3 regions of the Mesorhizobium sp. P2_C7 genome follow, and region 2 is predicted to be linked to each of the others. Evidence: predicted binding sites of a transcription regulator. Region 2 holds the regulator's gene; each other region holds the start of a gene.
What was found. The regulator LexA, encoded in region 2, represses DNA repair genes until DNA is damaged. The targets are predictions, from matches to a motif close to TGTTCNNNNTGTGTTCNG.
Positions count from the first base shown of each region.

Region 1: the regulator LexA is predicted to act here: its motif matches at 2,925-2,942, upstream of AC1D2G_RS28575 (ATP-dependent helicase).
Region 3: the regulator LexA is predicted to act here: its motif matches at 2,017-2,034, upstream of dinB (DNA polymerase IV).

Region 1 covers NZ_JBFUDW010000017.1:33,804-39,475, forward strand. The annotation lists gene dapB (4-hydroxy-tetrahydrodipicolinate reductase) at 1-611, opposite strand, end outside; gene AC1D2G_RS28575 (ATP-dependent helicase) at 627-2,720, opposite strand; partial or broken gene AC1D2G_RS28580 (agmatinase family protein) at 3,207-4,003, opposite strand; gene AC1D2G_RS28585 (M20 aminoacylase family protein) at 4,112-5,284, opposite strand; gene AC1D2G_RS28590 (allantoate amidohydrolase) at 5,304-5,672, opposite strand, start outside.
Region 2 covers NZ_JBFUDW010000008.1:52,704-58,375, forward strand. The annotation lists gene kynA (tryptophan 2,3-dioxygenase) at 1-350, shown strand, start outside; gene kynU (kynureninase) at 355-1,602, opposite strand; gene AC1D2G_RS18005 (GntR family transcriptional regulator) at 1,765-2,502, shown strand; gene lexA (transcriptional repressor LexA) at 2,874-3,611, shown strand; gene AC1D2G_RS18015 (ComEC/Rec2 family competence protein) at 3,605-5,672, opposite strand, start outside.
Region 3 covers NZ_JBFUDW010000003.1:75,925-81,596, forward strand. The annotation lists gene AC1D2G_RS08035 (excalibur calcium-binding domain-containing protein) at 1-240, shown strand, start outside; gene AC1D2G_RS08040 (hypothetical protein) at 268-609, opposite strand; gene dinB (DNA polymerase IV) at 738-1,985, opposite strand; gene AC1D2G_RS08050 (DUF899 domain-containing protein) at 2,195-2,908, shown strand; gene AC1D2G_RS08055 (winged helix-turn-helix transcriptional regulator) at 2,960-3,382, opposite strand; gene AC1D2G_RS08060 (dihydrofolate reductase family protein) at 3,494-4,081, shown strand; gene AC1D2G_RS08065 (SDR family oxidoreductase) at 4,210-5,091, shown strand; gene AC1D2G_RS08070 (alpha/beta hydrolase) at 5,198-5,672, shown strand, end outside.

The DNA.
Region 1 (5,672 bases), on a different contig from region 2:
CCGACGATGCTGCCGCCGCGCATCACCGCAAAGCCGATCTCACCGGGCGGCCGCACGCCTGTGACGCCATCGCGGACGCGCCTTGCGACCGTGTCCAGTTCGATGCCGCGCCCGCTGGCGGCGGCTTGTCCCAGCATCAGCGCCGTCCCGGACGGCGCATCGATCTTGTGGCGATGATGCGCCTCGACGATCTCGACATCCCAGTCCTCGGGATCAAGCGCTCGCGCCGCCTGCTCGACCAGTCCGACCAGCATGTTCAGCCCGAGCGAAAAGCTGCCGGAGCGGACGATGGCGATGGTTTTCGCGGCATCGGCGATGGCGGCCAGCTCAGCAGTATCGAAGCCTGTCGATCCAACGACCAGGGCTGGCCCGCCACGATCGGCGCAAAACCTTGCCAGATCGGCCGAGGCCGACGGCGTGGTGAAATCGATCACCACATCGGCCACGGCAAGTGCCTCGTCGCGGCTCACCAGCCCTTCGCCGACAATGCCCGGTCGGTGGAAGCGACCGGCGAGCGCCAGCCGCGCATCGGCCTGGACGGCGTCCGCCATCTGGCGGCCCATGCGGCCCAGCGCACCCGCGATGGCGATCCTGACCGGTGGTTGGGGCATGGCGCTATCTCGCGGCTATTTCCACATGCCGCGCATGCGCGCGCCAATGTCGACGCGCACCTCCGGCCGGGGCGCCCTGCCCTGTGCCGCTTGCGCGCTCGGCCACGAGACCTGCTGGAAGGCAGCGAGGATCGAGGCCGGGATGAAACGGGTGCGCGAGGCATAGAGATGGCGGTCGCCGCGCGCCGCCTGGCCGTGCGGAAAGAAGCGCTGCGGCATGACCAAGCTCAGATTGTCCTTGGCCCTGGTCATCGCCACGTAGAGCAGCCGGCGCTCCTCCTCGATGTCCTCCTTGGTGCCGACGCCGAGATCGGCCGGGATGCAGCCGTCGACCGTGTTGAGCACGAAGACATTCTTCCATTCCTGGCCCTTGGCCGAATGGATGGTCGACAGGATCAGATAATCCTCGTCACGGTGCGGTGGCCCGGCCTGGTCGCTGGTGGCGTCCGGTGGATCGAGCGTCAGCTCGGTGAGGAAGCGTTCGCGTGAGGCATAGCCCGAGCCGATCTGTTCGAGCTGCAAAATGTCGGCCCGGCGCGTGATCGCATCCTCGTGGATGCGCTCCAGATGCGGCTCGTACCAGAGCCTGACCTGTTCGAGATCGGCCGGCCATTTGGCGCCGGCCCGCAGGCCGGAATAGAGCGCGACGAAGCCCGGCCAGTCATCGGCCGCGCGCTGCGGCGGGCGCCAGCCGGCCAACCCCATCGCCTCGTCCAGCGCCGTCGTCATCGTCTCGACGATCTGCGCCGCGACCGAAGGGCCGATGCCCGGCATCAGCTGCAGCACGCGGAAGCCGGCGACGCGGTCGCGCGGGTTTTCGGCAAAGCGCAGCACCGCAAGCACATCCTTGACGTGAGCAGCATCGAGGAACTTCAGGCCGCCGAACTTGACGAAGGGAATGTTGCGCCGGGTCAGCTCGATCTCCAGCGGGCCGCTGTGATGCGAGGCGCGAAACAGCACCGCCTGCGATTTCAGCGCCGTGCCAGCTTCTCGCTCGGCCAGAATGGTATCGCAGACGAAATTGGCCTGCTCGACCTCATCGCGCACGCTCACCAGCCTTGGCTTGTCGGTGGATTTGCGCTCCGACCAAAGGTTCTTGGTAAAGCGCTCCGAGGCCTCGCCGATCACCGCATTGGCGGCGGCCAGGATGGTCTCGGTCGAGCGATAATTGCGCTCCAGCATCACCACGTCGGCGGCCTGCGCGAACTGCTTGGGAAAATCGAGGATGTTGCGCACCTCGGCGGCACGGAACGAATAGATCGACTGCGCATCGTCGCCGACCACCGTCAGCCCGGCGCCGTCGGGTTTGAGCGCCATCAGGATCGAGGCCTGCAGCCGGTTGGTATCCTGGTATTCGTCGACCAGCACATGGTCGAAACGCCCACCCAGATGCGCGGCTATTTCAGGCTCGGCCGCCATCTGCGCCCAGTAGAGCAGCAGGTCGTCGTAATCGAGCACGTTCTGCGCCTGCTTGGCCTCGACATATCCGGCGAACAATTGCTTCAGCTGCTCGGCCCAGCCGGCGCACCAGGGAAAGGCGGACCCCAGCACTTCGCCCAGCGGCGCCTGCGCGTTGACGGCACGCGAATAGATGGCAAGGCAGGTGCCCTTGGTCGGAAAGCGCGCTTCCGTCTTCGAGAACCCCAGCTCATGCCGGATCAGATTCATCAGGTCGGCGGAATCCTCGCGATCGTGGATGGTGAAGGCCGGATCGAGGCCAATCTCATGCGCATAGTCGCGCAGCAGCCGGGCGCCGATACCGTGAAAGGTGCCGGCCCAGGTCAGAGCGTCGGTGATCACCGCGGCGTCGCGGCCGAGCACCTCGCCGGCGATGCGCTCGACGCGCCTGGCCATTTCGGACGCGGCGCGGCGCGAAAAGGTCATCAGCAGGATGCGGCGCGGGTCGGCCCCCTTGACGATCAGATGGGCGACGCGATGCGCCAGCGTGTTGGTCTTGCCTGAACCGGCGCCGGCAATGACCAGCAGCGGTCCGGCAATCCTGCCGTCGCCATGCTCGACGGCCAGACGCTGGGCGTCGTTCAGCCGGGCGAGATAGGCAGGCTGGACGGTCGGTTCCCGAAAAATCGAATCAGAGGTGGCGAGGTTCATCCCCCATCAAGCATCGTTCTGCTTTGTTCGCAACGCTGATGCGAGAATGTCAGCCTGCCCTGCAGCCGAAGCGTGACAGCCGTGGCTAGCGCTGGGGATCGATCCCCATCGCAGCCGACTGGCGGCGCAAAGCCTCACGATCGTGTTGCGATGGCGGCAACAGCAGCGGGTCGACCGTATCGGGCACGTCCTCCACCAAGCAGACGGAACATGGTTGCAACACTCCATTGGAGCAGGACCAACCGAGGAAACGGAATTTGGTTCCCCTGGCGACCGTCTTGACCGCATAGTAGGAGATCGGGGCACCGCGAATGGGGCTTCTTGGGAAGAAGGCCGGCGCCGCTTGGGAGGAAGAATGAAGCGCCGGCCAAGCGGATAAATCAGGTCCGCCGCAAGTGACAGGCTAGCTGAGTCTTGCCCCTGCGTCACCGGGTGATTGTCTTCGTCAAACACGTACCCCTCACCGACCTGCACGTCGCCGGCCCGTCACAGTCGTGTCTTGACCATCATCCCGGCAATTTCCTTGAGCAGTTTTGCCGCCACGGTGGCGGTCAGATTGGCGATGTCGCGAGGCGGGTTTAGTTCAACGATATCAGCCGCCACGATCGGCTGGTTGACCGATTGAATCAGGCTGATGACCTGACGGTGGTCAGACCGCCGGGTTCGCGATGCGAAACGCCTGGCGCAAAGGCGGGGTCGAGCCCGTCGAGGTCCATCGAGATGTAGACCGGCGTCTTGAGATCGAGCCGCAGATCGTCGCCAAACCGCGCCGCCTCGATCACCTCGACACCGAACCGCTTGAACTGGTCGCGATGATGGTCGTTGACGGTCCGCAGGCCGACCTGGATGAGGCGGTCGGCAAGCCGCTCTTCCATGATGCGGGCAAAGGGCGAGGTGTGGGAGCGCGGATTGCCCTGATAGGCATCGTACATATCGGGATGCGCGTCGATGTGCAGAATGGTCAGGCTGGGATGTCGGCGGCGCACCGCGCGCAGTATCGGCCAGGAAATGGCGTGGTCGCCGCCGAGGCAGATCAGAGGATCGCCCAGCTCCAGCACGCGCCCAACCTCACCTTCGATCAGGTCCCATGGATCGGTGGCGGTGTCGAAGCCGATGTCGCCATGATCGACAAGCCTGTCGGTCAGATCAAAACCGGTTTCGCTCCACATGCTGTAGGCATCGGAGAACAATTCGGGACGGATATGGGCAGGTGCTTGCGCCGGGCCCTTGAAGAAAGACGAGTTGTCGTCGTGGGGAATTCCCAGCAGCGAAATCCTGGTCATCGGCGTCCGATCTCCGTCAGCAGGGAATTTCAGTAAGCGCGGGAGCTGGCTGGCGATAGCGATGGTGTTTGGGCCAGCGGCGGGCGCGCCCCGGCAATCAAAACGCAATCAACTCCCGGCTTCGCCGCCCAGCCTTTGCCTGGCCATGGCGACATGGAAATTGGTGCCGAACGGCAACCCGTCATCGTTGAAGTCGTAGCTCGAATTGTGCAGCGGCGCCGACGTCTCGCCATTGCCGAGGAAGACGAAACAGCCCGGCACATGGTCGAGGAAGCGGGCGAAGTCCTCCGAGCCGGTCATCGGCTCGCGGGCGACGGCGATGTTGCCGGGCTCGAAAACGCTTCTCGCGGCAGCAAACGCCGCATCGACCAGTTCGGCATCATTGCCTAGCGGCACGAATTCGCGGGTGTAGTTGACCTCGGCGGTAACATTGTAGGCGGCTGCGGTGCCCTCGGCGATGACGCGCATCTGCCGCTCGATTTCGGCGCTGACCTCGGGGCGGAAGCTGCGCGCATCGCCGAGAATGCGGGCAAGACCGGGCAGTGCGTTGCGGGTGCCGTCGGTGATCAGCTCGGTCACCGAAACCACCGATATGTCGGCCGGGCTCAGTCGGCGCGAGACGATGGTCTGCAGATTGGTGACCAGCGCGCAGGCGGCGACCAGCGTTTCGTTCCCCGAATGCGGCCGCGCGGCATGGCCGCCGAGCCCTTTCAACACGATCTCGAAATTGTCTTCTGCCGACATGATCGGGCCGGCGCGGGTCTCGAAATGTCCGATGGGCAGGCCGGGCATGTTGTGGAGGCCAAAGATTTCGTCAAAGGGAAAGCGCTGCATCAGGCCATCGGCGAGCATGGCCAATGCCCCTTTGCCCCATTCCTCGGCCGGCTGAAAGACGAAGCGCACGGTGCCGTCGAAACCGCCCTCGGCGGCCAGCAGCTTTGCCGCGCCGAGCAGCATCGTGGTGTGGCCGTCATGGCCGCAGGCATGCATGATGCCGGGATTGCCGGAACGGTAGGGCGCGGCGGATTGCTCGGTGATGCGCAAGGCATCCATGTCGGCCCTTAGCGCAATCGCCCGGTTGCCGCTGCCGCGTTTCAGCGTGCCGACGACGCCGGTGCCGCCGACGCCCTCAGTGACGTCATCGAGGCCGAATTCGCGCAGCTTGGCAGCAACGAAAGCCGCGGTGCGCCTTTCCTCGAAGCCGAACTCCGGATGTGCGTGCAGATCACGCCGCCAGACAATCATCTCCTGCTTCAGCGCGTCACGATCGAATTCGGACATTTCGTCTGTCCCCCCTGACCTACTTCACAAGTTCTGTGAGCACATCAAGCAGGATGTTGGCGCCGGCAACAAGCTCGGCATCCTCGGTGTGCTCGCGCGGATTGTGGCTGATGCCGCCGGCGCTCGGCACGAAGATCATCGCTGCCGGCACGATACGCGCCATCATCTGTGCATCGTGGCCGGCGCCTGACGTCATGCGTTTGACGCCGAGGCCGCGGTTTTTCGCGGCAGCCTCGATCAGTTCGACAATGCGGATGTCGAAGATCACCGGCTCGAAGCGGGCCAGCCGCTCGACCGAGATCGTCACGCCTTCGGTGTCGGCAAGCTGTTCGAGACAGACAGCAAGTGCCGCCTCCTCCGCCTGCAGGCGCTGCTCATCGGGGTCGCG
Region 2 (5,672 bases):
CGCTCTACGACGAAGCGCTGCTGCTGCTCGCCCGCAACGGATTCGACATCGGTGCTGACGCCAACCGTACCGACTGGCGTGAGACGCGCACCGAGAATGAAGCGGTCCTGGTCGCCTGGCAGACAGTCTACCGCGACCCGCAGCGCTACTGGATGTTCTACGAGCTGGCTGAAAAACTGGTCGACTTCGAGGATTATTTCCGCCGCTGGCGCTTCAACCACGTAACCACGGTCGAACGCATCATCGGCCTGAAGCGCGGCACCGGTGGCACGTCGGGTGCGTCCTACCTGAAGAAGATTCTCGAGGTCGTCCTGTTTCCGGAACTCTGGACAGTTCGCACCCGGCTCTAGCTTCTCAGGTCACCGCGGTTTTGACCGCGAAACGCGCGTCTTGCCAGGCACCCGTGCGCAGGATGTCTTCCAGCACCTCGACCGCCTGCCAGACATCCTTGTAGCCGACATAGAGCGGCGTGAAGCCGAAGCGGATGGTCGAAGGCGCGCGGAAATCGCCGATCACCCCGCGCTCGATCAAGGCCCGCATCACCTGGTAGCCGCTGGGGTGGATGAATGACACCTGGCTGCCGCGCTCTTTGCCGTTGCGCGGACTTTCAAGCTCGAGCCCGTAGGCGCCGCACCTAGCTTCGACCAGTTGGATGAACAGGTCGGTCAGCGCGATACTCTTTTGGCGCACCGCGGTCATATCGACGTCGTTCCACAGGTCAAGCGCGCCCTTGAGCGCCCGCATCGACAGCACCGGCTGCGTGCCGCACAGGAACCGGCGGATGCCGATGCCGGCGGCATAGCCCTGTTCGAAGGCGAACGGCCGCGCATGCCCCCACCAGCCGCTGAGCGGCTGATAGACATCACCATGGTGCCGCTGTGCGGCATAGATGAAGGCTGGCGAACCCGGGCCGCCATTGAGGTACTTGTAGGTGCAGCCGATGGCGAAATCGGCATTGGCGCCGTCGAGTTCGACTGGCAGCGCACCGGCAGTGTGGCAGAGATCCCAGACGATTAGCGCGCCGGCCTGATGGGCCTTGCGCGTCAGCGCCGCCATGTCGCGCAACTGGCCGGATTTGTAGTTGACGTGGTTGACCAGGATAACGGCGACGCGCTCATCGATCAGCTCCTCGATGTCAGGCGCGTCGACGCCCTCGAGCCGCAGGACCGCACCGGGCCGCGTCGAAGCTACGCCCTCGGCCATGTAGAGATCGGTTGGGAAGCTGTCGCCCTCGGCGACGATGACCGACCGATCCGGCCGCATTGCGAGCGCCGCATGCAGCACCTTGTAGATATTGATCGACGTCGTATCGCAGACCACAGTCTGGCCGGCCGCGGCGCCGATCAGGCGTCCGAGCTGGTCGCCGAGTTCGACCGGCATGTCGAACCAGCCGGCGGTGTTCCAGGCACGGATGAGATCCTGCGCCCATTCCTGTGTCGCGGCCTTGTTCAGTTCGTCGAAGACGGCGGGTGAAGCCGCGCCAAGCGAATTGCCGTCGAGGTAGATCACCCCTTGCGGCAAGACGAAACGATCGCGCATGGCGCGCAGCGGGTCCGCGGCGTCCATCGCCTCGATTGCAGCGAGATCGGGAGTTGCATTCATGGTCGACTATCCCCGCGCATGGGCGTGCTCAGATGAACATATCAGGTGAAACCGTTGGCGATCATGGGCAGTCCCTTGGGTGTTGTCAAACATTATATATAATTTACGCAATGGAAGGATTTCATATATAATCACCCGACCAATTGGTACGGATGGTCGGCAATGCTGGACGACGAGCACTTCTCGAAGACAGAAGCAGCCTACAAGCTGCTGCGCCGCGATATCCTCACCACCCGTCTGAAGCCCGGCGCGCCGCTCAAGCTCAGCGCGTTGCGCAACAGCTACGGCATCGGCTGGACACCGCTGCGCGAGGCACTCTCGCGGTTGGAGGCCGAGCGCCTGGTGACCGCCATCAGCAATCGCGGCTTTGCCGTCGCCGCGGTCTCGCGCAACGAGTTGGAAGATCTGTCACGCGCCAGGTTGGTGGTTGAACTGCCTCTGCTCCAGGAATCGATCGAGAAAGGCGGCCGTGAATGGGAGGACGCCGTCGTTGCCGCCCATTACAGGCTGTCGCGCAGCAGGACCGCGGTCGACGACCCGTCCGACGAAGTGGTCGACGAATGGGATGAAAAGCACGAGGCTTTCCACGCGGCACTGCTCAGCGCGGCGGCGTCCCCCTGGCTGCTGGCCTTCCACTCCACGATCGCGGATCAGTTGCGTCGCCATCACCGCTTTCTTGGCCTGGCGCCAACCTTGCGGGCGGCCGCCGGTCTCCAGCATGGCTACGAAGAGGCCATGGAGGCGCTGCGCCAGGCCGTCGCGATCGAACATCATACCGCGCTCATGGAAGCGGCGCTGGATCGCGACATCGAGCGCGCGAAAACCCTGATGGTTGCCCACATCGGCTACACGCTGCATGTCTATGTCCATGCCGGCGACGGCAGCACAAACAAGCGGTAATGCGACGAGGAACAAGGCAAGGCCGATACCGGCAATTCCTCCGCCAAAGTTGGCATTTTGGCTCCCTTTCGTTCACGGGAGCCACGACCGGTGAAGTGAACCGAGCCCGCTTGTCGAGCTCCAGCGTTAGCCGAGGCCAAGCCCGACACAGGGTGGGCCACAGGCCATTAACCATAGCAATTTCAATCCAACCAAGCGCTCGGCGGTGGCAGGCATGCGTCGATCGCGACCCACTGCCGGGGCGCCGAATAATTTCAGCCGCCTTAACAAGTTCATTAAACTTTAAACGGTTGCGGAACACAACTGGAACAGATAGTGTTTGTTCTGGGTTTGTTTTTCCGATTCTGGTTTTGGGTATCCTGGGGGCTGCCATGCTGACGCGCAAACAACACGAACTGCTGATGTTCATTCATGAACGGCTCAAGGAAAGCGGCATTCCGCCATCCTTCGACGAGATGAAGGAAGCGCTCGACCTTGCCTCCAAATCCGGCATACACCGGCTGATCACGGCGCTGGAGGAGCGCGGCTTCATTCGCCGCCTGCCCAATCGGGCGCGCGCGTTGGAAGTGCTGCGGTTACCGGATTCGATCGCGCCAGGCCTCAACGCGGCAAAGAAGTTCTCGCCAAGCGTCATCCAGGGCAGCCTCGGTCAAGGCGGCCTTGGCCGGCAACTCAAGCCGGCGTCTTCGCGGATGCCTTCGGCCGGCAATGACGACGACGTGGTTTCCGCCGTGTCGATCCCGGTCATGGGACGCATCGCGGCCGGTGTGCCGATCGACGCCATCCAGCACCAGACGCATTCGATCTCGGTGCCGCCGGACATGATCATGGGCGGCGAACACTATGCCCTGGAGGTCAAGGGCGACTCGATGATCGAGGCCGGCATCTTCGACGGCGATACCGTCATCATCCGCAATGCCGATACAGCCAGCCCGGGTGAGATCATCGTGGCGCTGGTGGATGAAGAGGAAGCGACGCTGAAGCGGTTCCGCCGCAAGGGTGCCTCGATTGCTCTCGAAGCCGCCAACCCGGCCTATGAAACCCGCATTTTCGGACCGGACAGGGTCAAGGTGCAAGGCAAGCTCGTCGGGCTGATCAGGCGCTACTGAGCAGGGCTTGCGACCGGCTTTTCGGGTTTGCGGTAGGGTGGCAGGCCCCTCGCCTCGCGCGAAAACTTGCGCTGCGTGTGCCAGGGCCGGTTTGGGCTGTCCACCGCGAAGCTGATCGTCGCAGGCGTGGTCGCCGATTGGCGATCGAAGAAGACGGCCGCGCTACCCTTGCGAGCCAGTTGTCGCTTGGTGATGACGAGCACCAGCGGATTGTGACAGGGGTCATAGGCCGTGGCGTCATTGATGACGATCAGGTCGGCGAAGCCGCAGGCCGTCCAGGCGTCCTTTCGGTCTTCGACATGCGCGATGATCGCACCGGACGGATGCTTGGCGAGACAAACGCCCGATGTGCAATAGAAAGGCGCGCCCGACGGCAGTTCGGCGGCATCGGCTATCTCGAATTGCCCGTCTCCTTTGCTGAACACCTCCGGCATGACGATGGTTTCGGATGTCAGCGCGCGTTTCCAGTTGTCGACCGTGAATTCGTTCGGGCGTGCCCGGCTGACGGCGAGTTCGCCACCCCCGATCGGCAGCGCAACCAGCCGGGCGTCCTCCGAGATCAGCACGTCCGGTGCGCGCGTGTCCGAGACGGTCAACAGGCCGGCAAGCGCGAACGGAAGGGCTGCGAGCCGCAGCCATGTCGTGGCCATCGTTGCAATGACCAAGGCAATCGCCACCAGCAGGACGGACTGCTGCGAAATCAACCCGACCGCGTCGACCGGCGAGCGCTCGGAAATCCATCCGGACATGGCGATCATCACCGTCAGGCCTTTGCCCATCACGTAAAGAAAGGGGCCATCGGCGCCAAAGGGCATCGCCAGCGCACTGAGGACGGCGAAAGGCATCACAACCAGCGAGACGATTGGCATGATGGCCAGATTGGCGAACAGACTGAGCGGCGACACCCGCTGAAAATGCCAGATGGCAAACAGCGCCGTGGCAGAGCCGGCAATGATGGAGGTCATGGCAAGGCCGCCCATCGCCAACAGGAATTTTCTGGTGAGAAAGCCAGGCAGAGATCGCCGTGGCGGCGGCGGTTTCGTTTTCGCCGCACGATGATCAGACCAGCCGGCATAGGCACCGACCAGCGCCGCGGTCGCCGCGAACGACATCTGGAAACTTGGGCCGACCACTTCATGCGGCGACACCAAAATGACCGCGATCGCCGAGACCGCCAGGTTGCGCATGGTCAGCGCCGCCCGATCGAACAGCACGGCAATCAGCATCACCGCCAGCATGATGAAGCTGCGCTCTGCGGCAACGACGACGCCTGAGATGACAAGATAGGCGGCGATCGAGAAAAGGGCGGCGGCCGCGGCGTATTTCTTGACGGGCCGGCGCGCGGAAAAGTCCGGAAACAGGGCAAAGGCGCTGCGCATCAGCATCATGATGGTGCCTGCGACCAGCGCCATGTGCAGCCCTGAAATGGAGATGACGTGGTAGATGCCGGTGCGCCGCATCGCTTCGTTGATCTCATCGGGAATGCCGGCGCGCACGCCGACGATCAGCGCCGCCGCGATCTCGCCTTCGGCGCCACCGACACTGCCCCTGATATGGTCGGCGATGGCTTCGCGGGCATTTTCTATCCCCGAGGCAAGGCGGGCCGATGGCGGCATGTCGTCGTCATTGCCGGCGACAAGCTTTGGATTGCCGAGGAAAAACCCGCTGCCGCCGATGCCGGCGAAATAGCTGTCGAAGGAGAAGTCGTAGCTGTCCGGCCGCACCGGGCCGGTGGGCGGCAACAGCTTGGCGTAGCCGGTGACCAGCGAGCCTGCGGTTATCTCTGCCGGGATCTTTCGTGCCGAAAGCCGAACCCGCTCCGGCGCATACCGCAATTTCGGCCTGGCTGTCGACGTCACGTCGATGGTCAGCCGGATGCGGCCGGACTCCATTCGGTCAAGCGAGACGACGCGGCCGGTCACTTGAGCCGAGATTTCCGAACCCAGCAACTGCGTTCCCGCCCGCCATGTCTCGACCTTGCCGGCGAGCAGGCCGAGCGTGCACAGCACCGCAGCCATGAAACAAAGATGGGCTTTCGGCCTGGAACGCGAGACGAACGCG
Region 3 (5,672 bases), on a different contig from region 2:
TACATCGTCTATGGCTTTGTCGGCATCCAGATCGACTCGCCGCTCTCCGCTCTCAGGCACTTTGCTGCGTTCCCGAACTGCACAGCCGCCCGCGCCGTCGGCCTTGCCAACGCGCATAAAGGGCAGCCCGGCTATTGGCCGACACATGATGCCGACAAGGACGGAATTGCTTGCGAGTCTTGGGATGGCGGAAGCGCCAGCGGCGTCAGGGTGCATCGCTATTGGCGCACCGGCAGATAGCTCTCGCCTAGGCTGTCTGTCGTCGTCTCATTGAACAGACTGGATGAGCCATAGGAGAGCCAGAAGGTTGGCGAGCGACATGCCGGCCGGGCCGAAAGTTTTCATCCGATCATCGATCGTGGCGCCTATGATCGCATCCCCAGCCTGCACAAGGATCATTATCCAGGCGATGGCTTCAAGCCATTCCGTCGAACCCGTAAAAAACGGCACGGCGCTTGCGACCACCAAGGCCACGCTGCGTGCACAACCGTAGAAAGCTATTGTCCGGGCGTTGCCGGTTTCGTTCATGGCGGCAGCCAAGGAGAAACCGAGACTGACGACCGCGCTGAGAGCTGTGACTGACGCGCAAACGATGAAGGCTGTGAACATCGCATTCCATGGCTTGTGGCCGCTACACCTTACTCGAATAGCCAGGGCCTGAAATCAAGTCACTCTTTTGCTGCTACCAGTTACAACTTGCGCGGTCATATGCAGGGCACGATTGGCTTCGGCTACCCTCAGAGCTCCTTCTGCGCCAATTCCCTGAATTCGTCGGGTACGGAGCGTGCGGCCTCCAGCGCCACCGTGCCGTAGCCGACCGCCTGCTTGCCAAAGCGCTCGCGGATCTTGTCGATGGCGCGGTCGGCACCGAAGCGTGCCAGGCCTTTTTGGGTGCCCGGACGGCGCTTCTCATCGGCAAGGCCGAGCGGCAGTTCGAGTTGCAACTCGGCACTTTCCTCGAGATGCGAGACCGAGATCGCCAGCAGCGAGATCGTCTTCTCGTAAGGGTGGTCGGCAAGCGCGCCGCGCACCAGGTCGCCGGCGATCTCGGCCAGCATCGCGGTCGCCGCGATCGGCTGGTCAAGCGTGATCGAACGCGTGACGGCGCTGAGATCGGCAAAGCGCACGCGCACCGTCACCGTGCGGCCGGGCCTTGCCTTGGCGCGCAGCCGGCTGGCGACGCGGTCGGCCAGATGCAGCAAAGTGGGCACGATCACCCGCGCCACGGCAGGCTTTTGCCCAAGTGCCGATTGGGCGCCGGCCGAGTGCGCCCGGCGCTTCGTCTCCAGTTTGCGCGGGTCGCGGTTCCATGACAGCGCCGACAGCTTTTCGCCGGCGGCGGGACCGAGCAGCCGCGTCAGCGCGCCGCTGTGTGTCCTGGCCAACTGGCCGATGGTCTCGATGCCGATTTCGGCCAGCCGCGCCTTCGTCGCCGGGCCGACGCCCCACATCAGCCCGACCGGCAGGTCGTGCAGGAAGGCGATCTCGGTGCCTGGGTCGACCACCACCAGCCCGTCGGGCTTGGCGACCTGCGAGGCGATCTTGGCCAGATGCTTGGTGCGCGCCACGCCGATCGAGATCGGCAGGCCGAGCTCGGCCCGGACGCGGCGGCGGATGGTCGTGGCGATCTCTTGCGGGGATCCGAACAGGTGTGTGCAGCCCGCGACATCGGCAAAGGCTTCGTCGATGGAGATGCGCTCGACCACGGGTGTGAAGTCGTCGAGCACCTTGATCGCCGCGTCGCCCAGGCGCTGGTAGTCGCTGAAATTGCCGCCGACGAAGATCAGCTGCGGGCAGAGCTCGCGCGCCTTGCGTCCCGGCATGCCGCCGCGCACGCCGAAGGCGCGCGCCTGGTAGGAGGCGGCAAGCACGACGCCGCCGCCGACCGCAATTGGTTTGCCGCGCAGCGACGGATCGAGCAACTGCTCGACCGAAGCATAGAAGGCGTCGAGATCGGCATGCAGGATGGTGGCTGTCGTTTCCATCCCGACCGCACATCCGCAGTTGCTGATAGATTGGAACATATAGAGAACAAAGCGCGCACGACTGTCAAGCTGAATGTCGGCGTCCGGTGCTATCAGCCGCGTTCTTCAGCACAAATTGCTCAGGCGACGTCGGATCGCGGTTTTCGACAACGTCTTTAGGACAGGTAACGAGACCGTCAGCATACGCCAGAGTGCGGAAGGAGGACGACATGAACGACCACATCATCGCGCCTTACACGGATTGGTTTGAAGCGCACAAAGCGCATCTCGAGAAAGAAAAGGCGTTTACGCGCCAGCGTCAACAGCTCGCGGCGGACCGGCGGGCACTGCCGTGGCTGCGGATCGACAAGCCCTACGAGTTCGACACGACCCAGGGAAGGAAATCGTTGGCCGATCTCTTCAAGAACCGCAGCCAGTTGATCATTTATCACTTCATGTTTCCGCCCAATGCAGACTATCGGTGCACCGGCTGTTCATTCCTTTGCGACCACATCGACGCCGCCAACCAGCATCTGATGCATCACGACGTCTCCCTGGCCGTCTGCTCGCGCGCTCCTCTCGCCGAGCTACTGGACTTCAAGGCGCGGATGAATTGGCAGTTTGATTGGGTGTCGTCATTCGGAAGCGATTTCAATTTCGACTTCCAGGTATCGTTCACCGAGGACCAGATCAACTCGGGCAAGGTGTTATTCAATTTCGAGGAGGTCGCGATATCAGGCAGAGATCGCGGCGGTACAACCGTTTTCTATAAAGATGATGATGGCAAGATTCATTGCACTTTCCAGGTACGGGGCCGTGGTGGCGAGAACCTGATAGGGACCTATAGCTATCTCGACCTCACTCCCGTCGGCCGCAATGAAAATGGGCCGTCACATACGCTGGGTGATTGGGTCCGTCTTCACGATGAGTATGATGGTCGCTGATGGTCATTTTGTCGGCGCGAGGGATCGCCTGCCTTGGCAGAGCTTTTGCGATCATGTGTTCGCCAGATGCTCCGCCCGCAACGCCACCTTCATCTGGTCCAGTGCGGCCTCGCCGCCCGCCGCCAGATCATCGGCATTCCGGGCGAGCTTCTCGTCGGCCTTGCGGTGCTTGCTGCCCCAGGCGCCGAGCGTCGCCAGCACGGGCAACAGGTCGATGCCGGCCTCGGTCAGCCTATAGACCGTTTTCAGCCCGTGTGTCGGGTCGTCGCTGCGGGTGAGGATGCCTTCGTCCTGCAGCGTCTGCAGCCGCTCTGCCAGCGTGCGCGAGGAGATGCCTTCGTCGGACTGCAGGAATTCGCGAAAATGCTTTTTCCCGGCGAAGATCAGGTCGCGGATGATGAGCAGCGTCCAGCGGTCGCCGAGCAGTTCGAGCGACAGGTTGATCGGGCAGCCGGACTTTCCCTTGGTCGACATGTCTATGGTTCCATTTTTAAATCAATTTACTATTGACATCATTCTCCGCGGTGCGTCAAATGGTTCCAGAAGTAAATCATTCGTCAGTGTCGGACAAACCGGAGAATGACCATGAGAAAACTGATCCTGCAGATGCAGATGTCGGTCGACGGCTTTGTCGGCGCCGACGAGGATCATCACTGGCAGCTCTGGGAATGGGGCGACGACAGCGCCTGGGACGACGAGCTGAAGCGGGACTTCAACGCCGTCTTCGCCGGCGTCGACACCATCCTGCTCAGCCGCAAGATGGCCGAGGAGGGGTACCTGACCCATTGGGGCAATGCGGCGAAGAAATTTCCGGGCGATCCGTTCTATGCCTTTGCGCAGCGCATCGTCGAAGCACAAAAGGTGGTGCTGAGCGACAGGCTCAACGCCTCGCGGTGGGAGCGCACAACGGTGGCGAGCGGCGACCTGCCGCGCGAGGTCAAGGCGCTGAAGGCGGGCGAGGGCGGCAACATGGCCGTCTTCGGCGGCGCCGGTTTCGCCTCCTCACTCATCGCGGCCGGGCTGGTCGACGAGTTCCAGTTGTTCGTCAACCCGGCGGTGCTGGGCGCGGGACGGCGGATCTTCGACCAGGGCGGTTTCGAGACCCTGCGGCTGCTCGGCTCGAAAGCCTATGCCTGCGGGATGGTGGTCAACCGCTACGCGCCAGTGGCATGATCCGAGGCATGGCGGAGGCATCTCGCCGATAAAAATGTTTGGGCGGAATCCTTTGCCCGCGTCTCTTCGTCTTCAACGTGCGGTCGCCAGAGGGCGGGCGCATCAATCCTGAACGGAGAGACAAGACCATGATCCTGGTGACAGGCGCCACGGGCCTGAACGGCAAGGCGATCGTGCGCGAGTTCGCACGGCAGAAGCATGAGGTGAGGGCGCTGGTGAGGGACCCGCCCCGGGCCTCGGCAGCGGGGCTCGACGAGCTTGCCGGGATACAACTGATCGAGGGCGATATGCGCCGGCATGAAACGCTGGGCGCTGCACTCGACGGCATCGACCGCGTGCTGATGATTTCGACCGCCGCCGAGGACATGACGGAAACGCAGTGCCGCTTCATCGACACCTGCAAGCAGGCCGGTATCGCCCATGTGGTGAAGTTTTCCGGCGCGGAATCCAACGTCGGCTATGACGCGACGAAATTCCGCTTCACGCGGATGCATGAGGAGATCGAGCGCTATCTGGAAGGGGCAGGCTTGGCGTGGACGCATCTACGCCCCAGCCAGTTCATGCAGGTCTATCTGCGCGACGCGCCAACCATTGCCGCCGAGGGCGTTTTTCGTCTCGCACTCGGCGACACCGAACTGTCGCCGGTCGATGTCGAAGACATCGCCAAGGTGGCCTTCCGGCTGCTGCGCGATGGCGGCCACGCGGGCGAGAGCCTCGACATGACCGGGCCCGAGGCGCTGACGATGTGCGATGTCGCGGCGCGGATATCGCAAGCGATTGGCAAGTCGGTTCGCTATGTCAATGTGAGCCCTGAAGTGCGGCGCCGCAATCTGCTGGCCGGCGGCGTTCCAACCGACTTCGCGGATGCGCTGGACGAGCAACTGGCCGAGCGGCTGCGGCGGCCGAAATCGCGGGTGCATCTCGCGACGCACGAGATGTTCGGCGTGCGGGCAACGCCGTTCGTCGAATTCGCCCGGCGTCATGCCGCAATGTTTGGCGGCGAGCACTAGCCGCGCGCGAAAAAAACTTCCGCGGCCACGTATCCTTTCCGACCGCCCGTTCGTCCTAGGCTTCGAAGGTCGCGCGGCCCGCGATCCGCAACCCCGGGAGACCACAATGGCGAGCATACAGAGCGAGGCAAACAGGAACCACTACGCGGCGCTGGCTGCCAATGCCGGCAAACTGACGAGCCCGCAAGCGATCATCGACTACAACGACACGCATTGGACGGCGCTGACCGGCGAACCGGGCGGCGTCGACTATATCGAGGTCGATGCCGGTGGCGTGCCGGCGATGTGGATCGTGCCGAAGGGCGCCGACGAGCAGCGGGTGCTGTTCTACGCGCATGGCGGCGGCTTCATCGGCGGCTCGATCTACACTCACCGCAAGCTGGTCGGGCATCTGGCCAAGGCCGTCGGCTGCCGGGCGTTGCTCTACGGCTATCCGCTGGCGCATCAGGCGAAGCATCCGGCCCAGCTCAATGCGGCGATGACCGCCTGGAACTGGCTCACCGACCGCACCCGGCAAGGCTTCGATACCAGGCACGTCGCACTTGCAGGCGATTCCTGCGGCGCGGTGCTGACCTATGGCG